2 regions of the Streptomyces sp. NPDC043812 genome follow, and region 2 is predicted to be linked to the other one. Evidence: riboswitches for the same ligand, from Rfam matches in the RefSeq annotation. Region 2 holds a riboswitch; the other holds the start of a gene.
The links. Region 2 has a riboswitch for cobalamin ahead of AC067Z_RS00310 (cobalamin biosynthesis protein). Riboswitches for the same ligand answer to the same signal wherever they lie in the genome.
Positions count from the first base shown of each region.

Region 1: linked by a shared signal. The riboswitch ahead of AC067Z_RS25190 (prenyltransferase/squalene oxidase repeat-containing protein) and the one ahead of AC067Z_RS00310 (cobalamin biosynthesis protein) in region 2 are both predicted to bind cobalamin.

Region 1 is NZ_JBWKCY010000018.1:15,182-22,752, reverse strand. Features, by position in the region: gene AC067Z_RS25205 (ABC transporter ATP-binding protein) at 1-608, opposite strand, end outside; gene AC067Z_RS25200 (energy-coupling factor transporter transmembrane component T family protein) at 605-1,786, opposite strand; gene AC067Z_RS25195 (SCO2322 family protein) at 1,783-2,451, opposite strand; gene AC067Z_RS25190 (prenyltransferase/squalene oxidase repeat-containing protein) at 2,451-3,674, opposite strand; cobalamin riboswitch at 3,785-3,911, opposite strand; gene AC067Z_RS25185 (MBL fold metallo-hydrolase) at 3,943-4,980, opposite strand; gene AC067Z_RS25180 (HIT family protein) at 5,334-5,768, shown strand; gene AC067Z_RS25175 (hypothetical protein) at 5,785-6,915, shown strand; gene AC067Z_RS25170 (histidine phosphatase family protein) at 6,915-7,571, shown strand, end outside.
Region 2 is NZ_JBWKCY010000001.1:53,175-60,745, forward strand. Features, by position in the region: gene AC067Z_RS00290 (alpha/beta hydrolase) at 1-606, opposite strand, end outside; gene AC067Z_RS00295 (class II aldolase/adducin family protein) at 677-1,339, opposite strand; gene AC067Z_RS00300 (inorganic phosphate transporter) at 1,550-2,782, shown strand; gene AC067Z_RS00305 (hypothetical protein) at 2,795-3,016, shown strand; cobalamin riboswitch at 3,167-3,307, shown strand; gene AC067Z_RS00310 (cobalamin biosynthesis protein) at 3,398-4,348, shown strand; gene AC067Z_RS00315 (cobyric acid synthase) at 4,345-5,850, shown strand; gene AC067Z_RS00320 (putative cobaltochelatase) at 6,035-7,571, shown strand, end outside.

The DNA of each region.
Region 1 (7,571 bases), on a different contig from region 2:
TCCAGGCGGTGCTCCGCCATCAGGACGGTCGTGCCCAGGTCGTGCACCAGGCGCTGGAGCACAGCCAGCACCTCCTCCGCCGCCGCGGGGTCCAGAGCGGACGTCGGCTCGTCGAGGACCAGCACCTTCGGGTGGGTCGTCAGCACGGAGCCGATCGCCACCCGCTGCTGCTGGCCCCCGGACAGCGTCGCGATCGGCCGGTCGCGCAGCGGCGCCAGCCCCAGCAGGTCCAGTGTCTCCTCCACCCGGCGGCGCATCACATCGGGTGCGAGGCCCAGCGACTCCATCCCGTACGCGAGTTCGTCCTCCACCGTGTCGGTGACGAAGTGCGCGAGCGGGTCCTGGCCCACCGTGCCCACGACATCGGCGAGTTCACGTGGCTTGTGGGTGCGGGTGTCCCGGCCGTCGACCGTCACCCGGCCCCGGAGCGTGCCGCCCGTGAAATGCGGCACCAGCCCGGAGACCGCGCCCAGCAATGTCGACTTGCCGACCCCGGACGGGCCGACGAGCAGCACCAGTTCGCCCTCGGGGACCGTCAGGTCCACGTGCTCCAGCGTCGGCGCCGCGGCGTCGCCGTACGTCACCGTCACATCGTCGAAGCGGATCACGGGGTCGACTCCTTGGTGGGGGCGGGTGCGACGAAGGCAGGGAGCAGGCCGATCAGCACGCTCAGCGCCGGCCACAGCGGCAGCGTCGGCGCGACGGGCGGTACGACGCCGGGGTGCAGCGCGGCCGGATCCAGCGTGGCGGCACGGATCATCAGCGCGGCGACCGCGACGCCCGACCCGGCCACGAGCCAGGACCGTACGCCCCAGCGGTCGGGACGGTAGCGGCTGCGGACGGAGCGCCGTCCGCCCAGCCACAGTCCGCCCGCCGCCGCGAGCAGCCCGGTGACCAGCAGGGGTATGCCGTATCCCGCCCCCTGCGCGGCGAGCAGTCCGTACGAACCGGCGGCGACGCCGAGCAGCCCGCCGAGGGTGAGCACCGCCGTCGTGCGGCGCACGGCGGGCGGCACCTGCGCAGTGCGTCCGTAGCCGCGGGCGTCCATCGACGCGGCGACCGCCACGGACCTCTCCAGCGCTCCCTCCAGGACCGGCAGCGCGATCTGGGCGACGGCCCTCACACCCCCGGTGGGGCGGCCCCGGAGCCGACGCACGGTGCGCAGCCGCAGGACGTCCGCGACCATGTTCGGCGCGAAGGTCATGGCGACGACGACGGCCACCCCGGCCTCGTACAGGGCGCCGGGCAGCGACTTGAGCAGCCGGGCGGGGTTGGCGAGCGCGTTCGCGGCACCCACGCAGATGAGCAGGGTCGCGAGTTTGGCCCCGTCGTACAGGGCGAACAGCAGCTGCTCGCCGGTGACGCGGCCGCCGATCCGGATGCCGTCGGCCCAGTCGGGCATGGGGACTTCGGGGAGGGTGAACAGCAGGTGCGTACCGGGGATGGGGGAGCCGAGGGCGACGGAGAACACGATCCGGATCGCGATCACGAACAGCCCCAGCTTGACGAACGCACCGTAGGAACGGGCCCAGGGCGCGTCGGTGCGGCGGGCGGCGACGACGTATCCGGCGACACCGACGAGCAGCCCGAGGAGCAGGGGGTTGGTCGTCCGCGAGGCGGCGACCGCGAGCCCGAGGGCCCAGAGCCACCAGGCCCCGGCGTGCAGGGAGTTGCTGCGGGAGGCGGCGGGCGCGCGGAGCGCGTCGAGCCGGGCGCGGGCGCGCCCGGCCCGTATCGTCGGCGGGGCCGGCGCCGGCCCGGCGTCCTCCGGGGCACGCGGCGTCATCGGCGGTGGCGGCGGGACTGCCAGAGCGCCGCCGCGGCCAGTGCCAGGACCGCCGCGATGCCCGCGTACACACCCACAGACGGGCCGCCGTCCCGGGCGGCCTCTCCGGCCGTGGGCGTGGCGGTGGCCGGCCCCGACTCCGGCGGCTCGGCGTCCGCGACCTGCTCGCCGCAGCCCGACTCCGGGTAGCCCGAGATCGCGCACAACAGCGCCTCGCTGTTGTAGCGCAGCGGCTTCGCCACCTGCGCCAGAGCTTCCGCCGTCGTCGCCGCCCGGGCGACCCGCGCGCACGCGGTCCGGGGCGCGGGAGGGGTCTCGCCCTTCGGCGCGTCCGCCGCCGTGCCGAAGTCGACGACGAGCGCCACCCGCTTCGTGCCGTCCTTCGCCGGGGTCCCGGCGCAGATCTCGGCGAAGTCCGGCGCGGTGCGCGGCTGTGCGGAGTCCCCGCTGTCCTCGCTCACCGAGAAGCGGAAGCCGTTCACGGACCCGTCCTCGGGGCGCGCGGTGGCCGGGCCCTCGGTGGCGTACGTCCACTTCTCGCCGCTGCTCTGCCAGAACGACCAGTAGCGGTAGCCGGCCGCCTGCGCCGGCGCCGAGCCCAGCACGGCGAGCAGCGCGGCGAGCCCGAGCAGGACGAGAACGCGGGGGGTCCGGGGAGTGCGCATCAGCCCTGCGACTTCCGGCGGCCGCTGAACAGGAAACCGACACCGATCGCGGCCACGAAGAACACGCCCACGATCCACCACGTCGACATCGACGACGAGTCCTTCTTTGCCTGCTTGTCCTTCGACGTGCCGGAGTCGGCGGCCGTCGGCGCAGGGCCCGTGGCGTTCAGGCCCGCCACCAGGTCCGTGGAGCCGAACGCCTTCGGGTCGCTGCCCGTCGCATGCGCGGCGAAGATCAGCTGGGCGTAGGCGGCAGGGCCGTTCTCCTTCGCCCACGCGGCCGCGTTCTGCTGCAGCCAGCCCAGCGGCTTCTTCGTCTGCTCGGTCATGCCCTGCGCGGACAGCGCGACGACGGCGTCCGCCGTGTTGCCGAAGTCAGGCTTGGGGGCGGTGTCCTCGGCGCCCGGCATCGGGGCCGTGTCGAAGTGACCCGTCTTCGCGAGGCCGTTCGTGAGGTACGCGGCGCCGTTGTGCGCCGCGTCCCCGACGTTCTCGCCCTTCTCGCACGCCGGGCCCTCGGCGTCCTTCGTGCCGGCGGTGGTCACCATGCCCTTGCCGTTCGCGGCGAGTACGGCGGCCGCGGTGGAGTCGGCGAGGATGCCGGGGGACTTGGTCTGGTAGACGAACGCGCCACCGTCCTTGCCGCCGCACGGCTTCGCGAACGTCAGCAGCGTGTCGAACGGCGACTTGCCGCTCTTGGACGTCACCTCGGCCGGCTTCTGGCCGGCGGCCTGCAGCGCGCCGATGACGACCGAGGTGGAGTTCGCGTCGCTCGCGCCGCCCGGGTTGTAGCCCCAGCCGCCGTCGTCGTTCTGCACCGACCGCAGCCAGTCGGTCGTTTTCTTCACGACGTCGTCCTTGCCGCCCAGCGCGGCGAGCGCCTGTACGGCCGCCGCGCTCGCGTTGGTGTCGAGCGGCAGCTTCGCGTCGCACGGCTTCGCGGGGTCGGCGCGGTACGAGGCGAACCCGCCGCTCGCGCACTGCTGCCCGGTGAGGAAGTCGACGGCCTTGTCGGCGGGCCGGTAGCCGACGGTGTCCTGGGCGAGCAGCGCCAGGGACTGCCGCCACACACCGTCGTACGTCGGGTCGGTCGTGCCGTACAGGCCCGAGGGCAGCGCGGCGGACGGCGTCGGGGACGGAGCGGCGACGGCTGCGGGTGCGGCGGTCAGCCCGAGCGCGACGGAGGCGATGAGTGCTGCGGCGCTGCGGCGGACGGGGGTCATGACGTGGGTGCCTCTCCTGCGGGCCGGGATCCGGGCACGCTTCGGGCACCTGGGCTCCGGCTCCGTATGCCTCGACGGTGCCGGTCACCGGCGGGGTGCCGGTGACACGAGCCGGTCACGACCGCGTGCGGGGCATTCCGACTCGCCGCTTCTGAGGCGGCTCACGGTTGCGGGTCAGTGCCGGATTCCCACCGGCTTCCCCCCGTACGGGCATGGACGACGCGCTCACTCTACCGGCCGGTCACCGGCCTGCGGGGGGTCGCTCGCGTCACACCGCCGCGTAGAGCGTCGGCGTGCTCCCCGCCACCACCTCCGCACGCCCCAGCTTCACCAGCCGCCGCAGATGGGCCTCCGCCTCCGAGACGGCGATGGTGCGCGAGCCGTACGGGATCTCGGCCCACGGACGGTTCCACTCCATCCGCTCGGCGACCTGCCAGGGGGTGAACGGACGGGTCAGAAGGGCGAGCAGGCCGCTCAGTCTCGCCTCGTGGTGGGCGAGCAGTTCCCGCACGCGGTCCGTCGCGCCGGTGAAGGCGTACTGGTGGGCGGGGAGGACCTCGGCGGGGGCGAGGCGGCCGATGCGTTCCAGGGAGTCGAGGTAGTCGCCGAGGGGGTCGGTGACCGTGTCGTCGTCGGGGTCCTCGTACAGGCCGATGTGCGGGGTGATGGCGGGCAGCAGGTGATCGCCGGAGAAGAGGCGGCCGTTGCCGGGGCGCCGGGTGGGGTGGTTTTCCTCGAGGTGCAGACAGACATGGCCGGGGGTGTGGCCGGGCGTCCACACCGCGCGCAGCCGACGGCCCGCGAGGTCGAGCAGTTCGCCGGGGACGATCTCCCAATCCGGCAGCGCCGCGCGCAGTCCGGGGAGGCCTCCGCCGCCGCCCGCGGCACGCATGGCGCGCAGCGGAGCGGTGTGCTCGGCGGGTGCGCCGGCGCGGTCCAGTTTGTCGGTGAGGTAGTCGAGCCACAGTCCCGGTTCGGCCTCGCGGGTGCGGCGGACGACGGTGGCGTCGGCTGCGTGCATCGCGATCCAGGCGCCGGACGCCTCGCGGACGCGTCCCGACAGGCCGTGGTGGTCGGGGTGGTGGTGGGTGATGACCACACCGTGGATCTCGGCGGGTGAGGTGCCGCAGGCCGCGAGGCCGGCGGCGAGGGTGTCCCAGGAGTGGGGGTCGTCCCAGCCGGTGTCGACGAGGACCGGGCCGCGGTCGGTGTCGAGGAGGTGGACCAGGGTGTGGCCGAGGGGGTTGTCGGGGATGGGTACGCGGATGGACCGTACGCCGCCGCCGTGATCGGTCACCTGGTTCATGGAGGGCTCCACTCTCTTCGACAGCAGAGCTCATGTAACTAGAACTCGTTGCAATAGTCGACAGGCCCGTACCCTCGCTTCGCTGATCACCGCGTCCCTCGTTCGGCTGATGTGCCGTCCGAGAGCCCTGAAGAGATCTTGCACAGCCATAACTTGGACCCCAACAGGCTCACTGGGATGGTCACCGGTTCGCAGTGGTGGTTTCCTCTTCCCCGAGCTGCGCGATCGGCTTACGCACGGTACATGCACGCGATACAGTCAGATACCGCTTCGTCAGGAGACCGTTGATGAGCGGTATTTGGCCAACTCGGGCGAAGAACAAGCAACGTTCAGCCCCAAATGGAACGGGACCGATGACCTCCACCAACCTTGAAGAGTTCCGAGTCAAGTTCCGGCTCGATGAGCTCACTATTCACTCAACAGAACACTGGACATGGTCCGTCCGTCCGGTTCATTCCACGCTGGGCTCGGGAATCCTGTCCCTCAACCGGTATGCGGACAGCTTCGCGGCCATCACGCCGGAGGAGGGCGCTGACCTTGCGGTCATGACGCGTCACATCGACTCGAAGCTGAAGAGTGTATTCGGCCCGCAGAAGATGAACTACATCATGCTGATGATGGTGGACAGTCATCTTCACTTCCATGTGCTGCCTCGATACGCAGCTGAGCAGCAGTTCGCCAGCGTGAGCTGGGTGGATTCGGGTTGGCCTACCCCTCCCGTGCTGAACGACAATGCGCACCTGGCCGAGTCGCCGACACTCGCCGAAGTCCGGGACGCACTCAAGTAGCCAACAGGAGGCTGACGTGAGGATCCGTGAAATCCTTCCCGGCGATCCGGCGCAAGAGTTTCTGATTCCTCACCTGGAGGGGACGGAACGGGTACTTCGCTCAGCACTCCGAAAGCTTGACCCCCATGCGGAATGTGAAATCACGGCTGCAGCCGATCTGTGTGTTCCGCACGATGTGATCAGAATTGCAGGGGGATTTGCGACAGGCTGCCTGGTGGATTGGCAGTGCGCCGTGCCAATCATTCCAGTCGATGCGACGGTGAACATCGACACTTCCTCCATCTTTTGGCTTTCGGGTGATCCCACGGAGAGATGGAGCGCGCGGCGCTTCGACGAGTTGCGGGCGACTATCGATCAGTTCAGCAGCTATGAATGGAATTTCCACAAGGGAAATCATTTCATAGCCGGCGTCGTGCGGGAATCCGATGGGTGTCATGGCATCGTGATCCACAGTAATGAGAAGGAGTTCAAGTACCAGTACAACGGCTTGATGCCCGTGCCGGGGAATTGGTATATGGACGACGTTGTGGTGCACGAAGAGGATGGTAAGTACGTCAGGTTGCTGGTGGGCTCCAAGGCTACGCTCTTTGCGCAGATAGCACTCGACCTGGAGCCTTACAACATCAACAGGCACCGGTTTTTGGCCGCATTGCTCACAGAGGGTGGTGTGCAGATTCAGGATGAATATCACAAGCAGCACTACTACATGCCGTCCATGACGTCTGTGGCGATCGGGTGCTATTTATGTCAGCCGGGTGAGGTGGTCCCCGTGTTCAGTAGACCGGGCGCCGACATCCATCTGTTTGAATGCCATGCGGGCGGCGAGAACGAGGTGACCCGACTCGACGGCGACAACTCCCTCATTGTCCCGCACGGGTGGGGGAAAACCTTCGCGAAGGAACTCACCGTCTCGCGCCGAGACAGTTGCCTGGAAGTGAACGGCTTGGAGTTCGAGATCGCTCCGCTGGTCACTTTGGGCGTTCATCCGGACTTGGTTGTCCGTTCCTTCTCGGAGGAACCGGGTGACCCTCTCAGCCTGTACGCCAGGATGCGTGAGCACACTCCCGGAAGAGTTGTGGACAGGTTGCGTCAGGTAAGTTCCTATTCCAAGGCCGGCTACGTCCGGCATCGCACGGTGACGGGTTGATGAAACCAACCGGAGGCGACCGGACCGTCTTTCTGGTCCGGCACGGCCAGACCACGTACAACGCAAGTGGCGTCTATCAAGGGGCGTCCGACCTCCCTGCGCTGAGTACGCAGGGAAGGCAACAGGCGAAAGAACTTGCCGAGTATCTGGCCGGTGCGCCCATCGGCTGGATACTGAGCAGTCCGTTGCTCCGGGCCCGCGAAACACTCGACCTGATGCTGCGGAGTCCCGGTTTCGAGGGTGTGACTTCTGGAATCGATGAAAGGCTCGTCGAAACTTCCATCCCGGAATGGGACGGGAGGGCGAAGAGTGAGATCGCCGCTACAGATCCCTCGCAGCTGACGACATGGCGAGAAAATCCCCATGACTTCATTTCCGCTTCAGGAGATTCTCCTCTTGCCGATGCTCTCGAAAGGACCCGCGGGCTCCTTGCCACTCTCCGAGAGGGAAGTGGATCGGGACGCCTCGTAATTGGTCACGATCATGTGAACAGATGCCTTCTGACATCCCTCATGGGACTGCCGGCGGATCGGCACGGTCTGTTTCCTCAAAAAAACGCCGCCGTTTCGGTGCTGTCTGCTGCGGAGGGCGATCGTGATTTTTGTCTGAAGGCGGGCAATGTCGGTCCGTCATCGTTTGCGGCCCTGGCGGCCGAT
Region 2 (7,571 bases):
GCCGTCCGGCGGCCGGGGGGCACCCTCGTCCCCCCGGTAGGCGAGGTTGAGCACGGGGAACTGGTTGGCGTGCAGGAACTCCAACACGTTCAGCGGGTGTTCCCGGGTGGTGCCGAGGCCGTGCACGGTGATCACCCAGGTGGTGCGGGCGCCGGGGACGAACCAGGCGGGCAGGGCACCGAGCTCGCCGGGGACGAGGACGTCCGCGTACGCGATGCCGAGGGCCGTGGTGGGGTCCCCGCTGTGCACCTGCGGGGTGAAACGCACCCGTGTCCCCGGCTCCAGGCCGCCCGCGGCCACCCGTTCGAGCCGTCGGACGACGGTGTCCGCGGACGGGGCCACCCCGTCGAGGACGGGGCCGACGACCGCGTGCACGCCGGACCCCTCCAGGCCGTAGGTGCCGGTCCGCGTCGAGGCGAGACTGCGGGTCAGTGTCACGCGGCCGGGGCCGGTGTCGTGCACGGTGAGCCGCGGTTCACCCGGCAGGGGACGGCGGGGCCGTGCTCCGAGGGCGGCGTGGCTCGCGTAGCGTCCGGCGGCGACCGCGGCCGCGCCGACGCCTATCAGGGTGGAGACGGCTGCTGCCGTCGCTGTAGCGGGGCGCACGGATCCAGTGTCGGCGCGGGTGGCCGGGGGTGCCAGTGGGCGGCGCTCGGGCACGGACCGGGCAGAGCGGTCAGCTGCGTCGGCCGTACCCCTTCAGCTGCGTCGCCGCCTCTGCGAGCTGGGTGTCCGACAGCAGGTTCGGCTCGCGGCCCGGGACGGCGGAGGCCGTGAGCCACAGGCGGGACATCCACTCGAGCTGGGCCGTGCGGTCGTACGCCTGGGCCAGGGAGTCGCCGTGGGCGACAGTGCCGTGGTTCTGGAGGAGGCAGGCCGACCGTCCGCGCAGCGCGCCGAGCATGTTCCGTGCGAGTTCGGGGGTGCCGTACAGCGCATAGGGCGCGACACGGACGGGGCCGCCCAGAGCGGCGGTCATGTAGTGGATCGGCGGCAGCTCGGGGACGAGCGTGGAGACTGCGGTGGCGTGCACGGCGTGGGTGTGGACGACCGCGGCGGCGGACGTGTGGCGGTAGATCTCCAGGTGCAGCGGCAGTTCGCTGGTGGGCGGGAGCTCGCCGGTGACCTGACGGCCGTCGAGGTCGACGGCGACGGTGTCCCGGGGCCGGAGCCGGTCGTACGGCACTCCGCTCGGCGTCACGAGCACCAGGTCCCCGACGCGTACGGAGACGTTGCCGGACGTGCCCACCACGAGGCCCTCGGCAGCAGTCCTGCGGGCTGTCGCGACGAGGTCCTGCCATGCCTGTTCGATCGGGTCCTGCCGAGGCTGCTCAGTCATGCGGCGATCCTGTCAGCAGGGCCGCCGGAGCCGACAGGGGCACGGACGGTGTTCGAGTGGTGGCAGGGTGTCCCGCCGGGGCGTCAAAAGTGCAAACGGAATACTCAGCCCCCAGTTGCGGACACCGCTCCGCCGGACCCAGTTCACCTTCCGTTCATCCAGGTTGCCTACGGTCGGCGCGTCAATGACGCCAAACGATTGCCTGGGTAAATGGAACACATCACACTGCTGCTCGCGATTGTGATCGTGACAGCTCTCGTGTTCGATTTCACGAACGGTTTCCACGACACGGCCAACGCGATGGCGACGACCATCTCGACCGGCGCTCTGAAGCCCAAGACCGCGGTGGCCATGTCCGCCGTTCTGAACCTCGTCGGCGCTTTCCTCTCGGTGGAGGTCGCCAAGACGATCTCCAGCGGCCTCGTCGACGAATCAGGCATCACCCCTGAAGTCATCTTCGCGGCGCTCGTCGGCGCCATTCTCTGGAATCTGATGACCTGGCTCATCGGACTGCCGTCCAGCTCCTCGCACGCCCTCATGGGTGGCCTCATCGGCGCCACCGTCGCCTCCGTCGGCATGAGCGGCGTCGACGGCAGCGTCGTCGTGACCAAGGTGCTGATCCCCGCGATCGCCGCGCCGCTGGTGGCCGGTATCGCCGCCTATCTCGCCTCCCGGCTGACGTACAGGATCGGGAAGAACGCGGACCCGAAGGCGACCGCCAAGGGCTACCGCTCCGGCCAGATCGCCTCCGCCGGTCTCGTCTCCCTGGCGCACGGCACCAACGACGCACAGAAGACGATGGGCATCATCACGCTGGCGCTCGTCGCCGGCGGTGTGCTCTCCCCCGGCTCCAACCCTCCGCTGTGGGTCATCCTCTCCGCCGGTATCGCGATCTCGCTCGGCACGTACCTCGGCGGCTGGCGCATCATCCGCACCATGGGCAAGGGCCTCACCGACCTCCAGCCGCAGCAGGGCTTCGCCGCCCAGACCAGCGCGGCCAGCGTCATCCTCGCCTCCTCCAACCTCGGCTTCTCGCTCTCCACGACCCACTCGTGCTCCGGCGCGGTGATGGGCGCGGGCCTCGGCCGCAAGGGCGGTGTGGTCCGCTGGTCCACCGCGACCCGGATGTTCGTGGCCTGGGGTCTGACCCTGCCGGCCGCGGGTCTGGTCGCCGCGGGTTCGGAGTTCGTCACCAAGCAGGGTGACTGGGGCGTCGCGGCCGTCGCCGTGTTCCTCGTCGCCTCCTGCCTCGCGATCTGGCTCGTCTCCCGCCGCCAGGTCGTCGACCACACCAACGTCAACGAGACGGAGACCGCGGCCGACGAGCCCGCGGGCATCGTCACCACCGCCATCGCGGCCGTCGCCCCGCCGCCGGCGGGCGAGCTCAAGACCACCATCCCGGCCCCGGCCGAGCCCGAGCCGGCCCGTCCGGCCACGGTGTAAGGAATCAGCAGCATGAAGATCGACTGGGCAGCTCTCGGCTCCGTGTTCGGCGTGAGCCTCGTCGCCACCGTCGCCCTGGTGGGCCTGTTCACCCTGGGCATCGTGGGCCTGACCAAGCACGAGTCGGCGAGCGCGAACGGCGGCTCGGCGTCCATGGCCCGAACCGCCGCGTACGCCTGCTTCGCGCTGTGCGCCGCGGCCGTCGCGTACGGGATCTATCTGATCGTCGTCTGACCGGTCGTCGGCCGACGACCGCACGACCCGTTCGGAAGCCGGGCCGGAGCCCCCTCGGGGACCTCCGTCCCGGCTTTCGTATGCCGCCCGGCGGACGCCCGGTGTGGGGCTCGGCACACTGTCCCGCCGCAGGTCAAGGGTGAGTTGACGGGCGTTCGCGGGCGTGGTGGACTGCCGGGGCCATATACGGCGGCAGAAGAGGAAGTCCGGTGCGAATCCGGCGCGGTCCCGCCACTGTCACCCGGGAGGTCCCGGGGAGCCAGGAACTCTCACCGCCGGTCACGTCGAACCAGGGCGCGGACCCTGAGTGAGGACTCGTCACCATGCCTGGCTGCAGTTCAGCCCTGCCCGTCGGACACCACCCCAGAGGTCGCTGACCCCATGCGTGCCGACCGGATCTTCGTGTACGGCGCCACCGCCGGTCTCGCCGGTGACCTCCTCGTCGGGGACCCCCGCAGGGGCCATCCCGTCGCTGCCTTCGGGCGTGCGGCCGGTGCCGTCGAGCGCATGCTGTGGCGCGACCACCGTGGCTGGGGCGCCCTGCACACCGCCGTCTGCGCCGGAGGCGCCGTCGCCGTCGGGGCGTTGGCGTCCCGTGCCGTGCGCCGCTCCCCCGCCGCGTCGGTCGCGCTGACCGCCGCCGCCACGTGGGCCGTCGTCGGGGGCACCTCCCTGGGCCGCGAGGGACGTTCCATCGGCGAGGCACTGGCGGCCGGGGACATCGACACCGCTCGCGAGCGCCTGCCTCATCTGTGCGGGCGCGATCCGCAGTCCCTCGACGAGCAGCAGATCGCCCGCGCCGTCGTCGAGTCCGTCGCCGAGAACACCTCCGACGCCGTTGTCGGCGCCCTGGTGTGGGGCGCGGTCGCGGGTGTACCGGGGCTGCTCGGCTTCCGCGCGGTCAACACCCTCGACGCCATGGTCGGCCACAGGTCACCCCGCCATCTGCGGTACGGATGGGCCTCCGCACGGCTGGACGACGTGGCCGGCTGGCCGGGTGCCCGGCTCACCGCCGCGCTCGCGGCCGTCGCCGGCCCGAACCCGCGCGGGGCCATGGGCGCCTGGCGCGCGGACGCGGCGAAGCATCCGAGCCCCAACGCGGGCCCTGTGGAGGCGTCGTTCGCCGGGGCGCTCGGCGTACGGCTGGGCGGGACCCTCTCTTACGGCGGGCGGGTCGAGCACCGGCCGGTGCTCAACGGAGGCGGACGAGCGGTGGAGTTCGGCGACATCGACCGCGCGGTGCGGCTGTCGCGCCGCATCGGAGTGCTGACGCTGGCGGCCTGCGCGGGTGCGCGGCTCGTCCGCGGAGCCATGAGGGGACGGCGTACATGAGCGGCGGACTGCTGGTCGCGGGGACGACGTCGGACGCCGGGAAGAGCGTGGTGACCGCCGGGATCTGCCGATGGCTGGTGCGGCAGGGCGTGAAGGTCGCGCCCTTCAAGGGGCAGAACATGTCCCTCAATTCGTTCGTGACCCGGGAGGGTGCGGAGATCGGCCGGGCGCAGGCGATGCAGGCGCAGGCCGCCCGCGTCGAGCCGAGCGCGCTGATGAACCCTGTGCTGCTCAAGCCCGGCAGCGACCGGTCCAGCCAGGTCGTGCTGATGGGCAAGCCCGTCGGCGAGATGAGCGCGAAGGGGTACCACGGGAACAGGCAGCGGGAGCTGTTCGAACCCGTCATGGCGTGCCTGGACGAGCTGCGGGGCACGTATGACGCCGTGATCTGCGAGGGGGCGGGCAGTCCGGCCGAGATCAACCTGCGGCGCACGGACATCGTGAACATGGGCATCGCACGGGCGGCCCGGCTGCCGGTGCTGGTGGTCGGGGACATCGACCGGGGCGGGGTGTTCGCGCAGTTCTTCGGCACGACCGCGCTGCTGGCTCCGGAGGACCAGGAGCTCGTCGCCGGCTATCTGGTCAACAAGTTCCGGGGTGATGTGACGCTGCTGGAGCCGGGCCTGGACATGCTGCTCGGGCTCACCGGCCGGCGGACGTTCGGTGTCCTGCCGTACGCGCACGGGCTGGGCATCGACGAGGAGGACGGTCTGCGGGTGTCCCTGCGCGGTGCGGTACGCGAGTCCACGGTCGCTGCGCCGGTCGGCGAGGACGTGCTGCGGATCGCGGTGTGCGCCGTGCCGCTGATGTCGAACTTCACCGACGTGGACGCGCTGGCGGCCGAACCCGGCGTCGTGGTGCGGTTCGTGGACCGCGCGGAGGAGCTGGTGGACGCCGACCTGGTCGTGGTGCCGGGCACGCGCGGGACGGTGAAGGCACTGGCCTGGCTGCGGGAGCGCGGGCTGGCGGACGCGATCGCGCGGCGCGCGGCGGAGGGCCGGCCGGTACTGGGCATCTGCGGCGGCTTCCAGGCGCTGGCCGAGCACATCGAGGACGACGTCGAGTCGAGGGCCGGGCAGGTCGAAGGGCTCGGACTACTGCCGGTACGGGTCCGGTTCGCGCGCGAGAAGACCCTTGCGCGGCCGGTCGGCGAAGCGCTCGGCGAGCGGGTCGAGGGGTACGAGATCCATCACGGTGTCGCCGAAGTACGGGGCGGCGACCCCTTCCTGGACGGCTGCCGCGTCGGCGCGGTGTGGGGCACGCACTGGCACGGGTCGCTGGAGAGCGACGGCTTCCGGCGGGTGTTCCTGCGGGAGGTGGCGGCGCAGGCGGGCCGGCGGTTCGTGCCCGCGCCGGACACGAGCTTCGGGATGCTCCGGGAGGAGCAGCTGGACCGGCTGGGCGATCTGATCGAGGAACACGCGGACACGGATGCGCTGCTCGCCCTCATCGAGCGCGGGGCGCCGGCGGGGTTGCCGTTCGTGCCGCCGGGAGCGCCGTGAGGGGCGTGCGGGTCGTGGGCGCGGGTGGCGCCTGCGGCGTGCGTGTTCCCCACCCCGCCCTCGCCCTGCGCCCGGCGGCGTGGGCGATACCCCCGTCCCGCACCGGGGCTCCGCCCGGGAGCCCCACGCCTCGAACACCGCCGCGGCCGAACTCGGCCTACCTCAACGAAGGAGTGATCAAAGGATGAGCACCCCCTATCCGTTCACCGCGGTCGTCGGGATGGACGATCTGCGGCTGGCCCTGCTGCTCAACGCGGTCAGTCCGGCGGTTGGCGGTGTGCTCGTCCGCGGTGAGAAGGGCACCGCCAAGTCGACGATCGTGCGCGGCCTCACCGCTTTGCTGCCTGCCATGGACGTCGTCCCCGGCTGCCGCTTCTCCTGTCACCCGGCCGCTCCCGACCCCGACTGCCCCGACGGACCCCACGGGGGTGGCGGGGTGGCAAGCCGGCCGACTCCCATGGTCGAGCTGCCCGTCGGCGCCTCGGAGGACCGGCTCGTCGGCGCGCTCGACATCGAGCGGGCACTCGCGGAGGGCGTGAAGGCGTTCGAGCCGGGGCTGCTCGCGGACGCGCACCGCGGGATCCTGTACGTCGACGAGGTCAATCTGCTGCACGACCACCTCGTCGACCTGATGCTGGACGCCGCGGCCATGGGTGCCTCGTACGTCGAGCGTGAGGGTGTCTCCGTACGGCACGCGTCCCGCTTCCTGCTCGTCGGGACCATGAACCCCGAAGAGGGCGAGCTGCGGCCGCAGCTGCTCGACCGCTTCGGGCTGACGGTGGAGGTCGCCGCGTCCCGTGACCCCGACCAGCGGGTCGAGGTCGTACGGCGCAGGCTGGCGTACGACGACGACCCGGCGGCCTTCGCGGCGCGCTGGGCGGACGACGAGGCGGCGCTGCGGGCTCGGATCGTGGCCGCGCGGGAACTGCTGCCCAACGTGCTGCTGGGCGACATGGCGCTCCGTCAGATCGCCGCGACCTGTGCGGCCTTCGAGGTGGACGGTATGCGCGCCGACATCGTGATGGCGCGGACGGCCACCGCGCTGGCCGCCTGGGCCGGGCGGGACGAGGTCGCGGAGGAGGACGTCCGGCAGGCCGCCCTGCTGGCGCTGCCGCACCGCAGGCGGCGCAATCCGTTCGACGCGCCGGGGCTCGACGAGGACAAGCTCGACGAGACGCTGGACGAGTTCGGCGGCGACGAGCCCGATCCGGACCCTGATCCGGACCCCGGACCGGACGGGGACGGCGGCCCCGGCGGCGGGGGCGGCGTGCCCCCGCAGGACCAGGGGCCGGAGGCGTCGCCCGAGGCCACCGGCACGGACGAGCAGCAGGCGGCTCCCTCGCCCGCGCCAGGGGCCGGACGCGGCGAGCAGCAGCCCGTCCGGGCCTCGGAGCCGTTCCGTACGAAGATGCTGAGCGTGCCCGGTCTCGGCGAGGGCGCGGCGGGGCGCAGGTCCCGGGCGCGTACCGAGCACGGCCGTACGACCGGAGCACGGCGGCCGCGCGGGGCGCTCACCAAACTGCACCTGGCCGCGACCGTGCAAGCCGCAGCACCCCATCAGCGGGCCCGCGGCCGCAACGGCCGCGGGCTGGTCGTCCGCCGGGACGACCTGCGGCAGGCGGTCCGCGAAGGGCGCGAGGGCAACCTGGTGCTGTTCGTGGTCGACGCCTCGGGCTCGATGGCGGCGCGGCAGCGGATGAGCGCGGTCAAGGGGGCGGTGC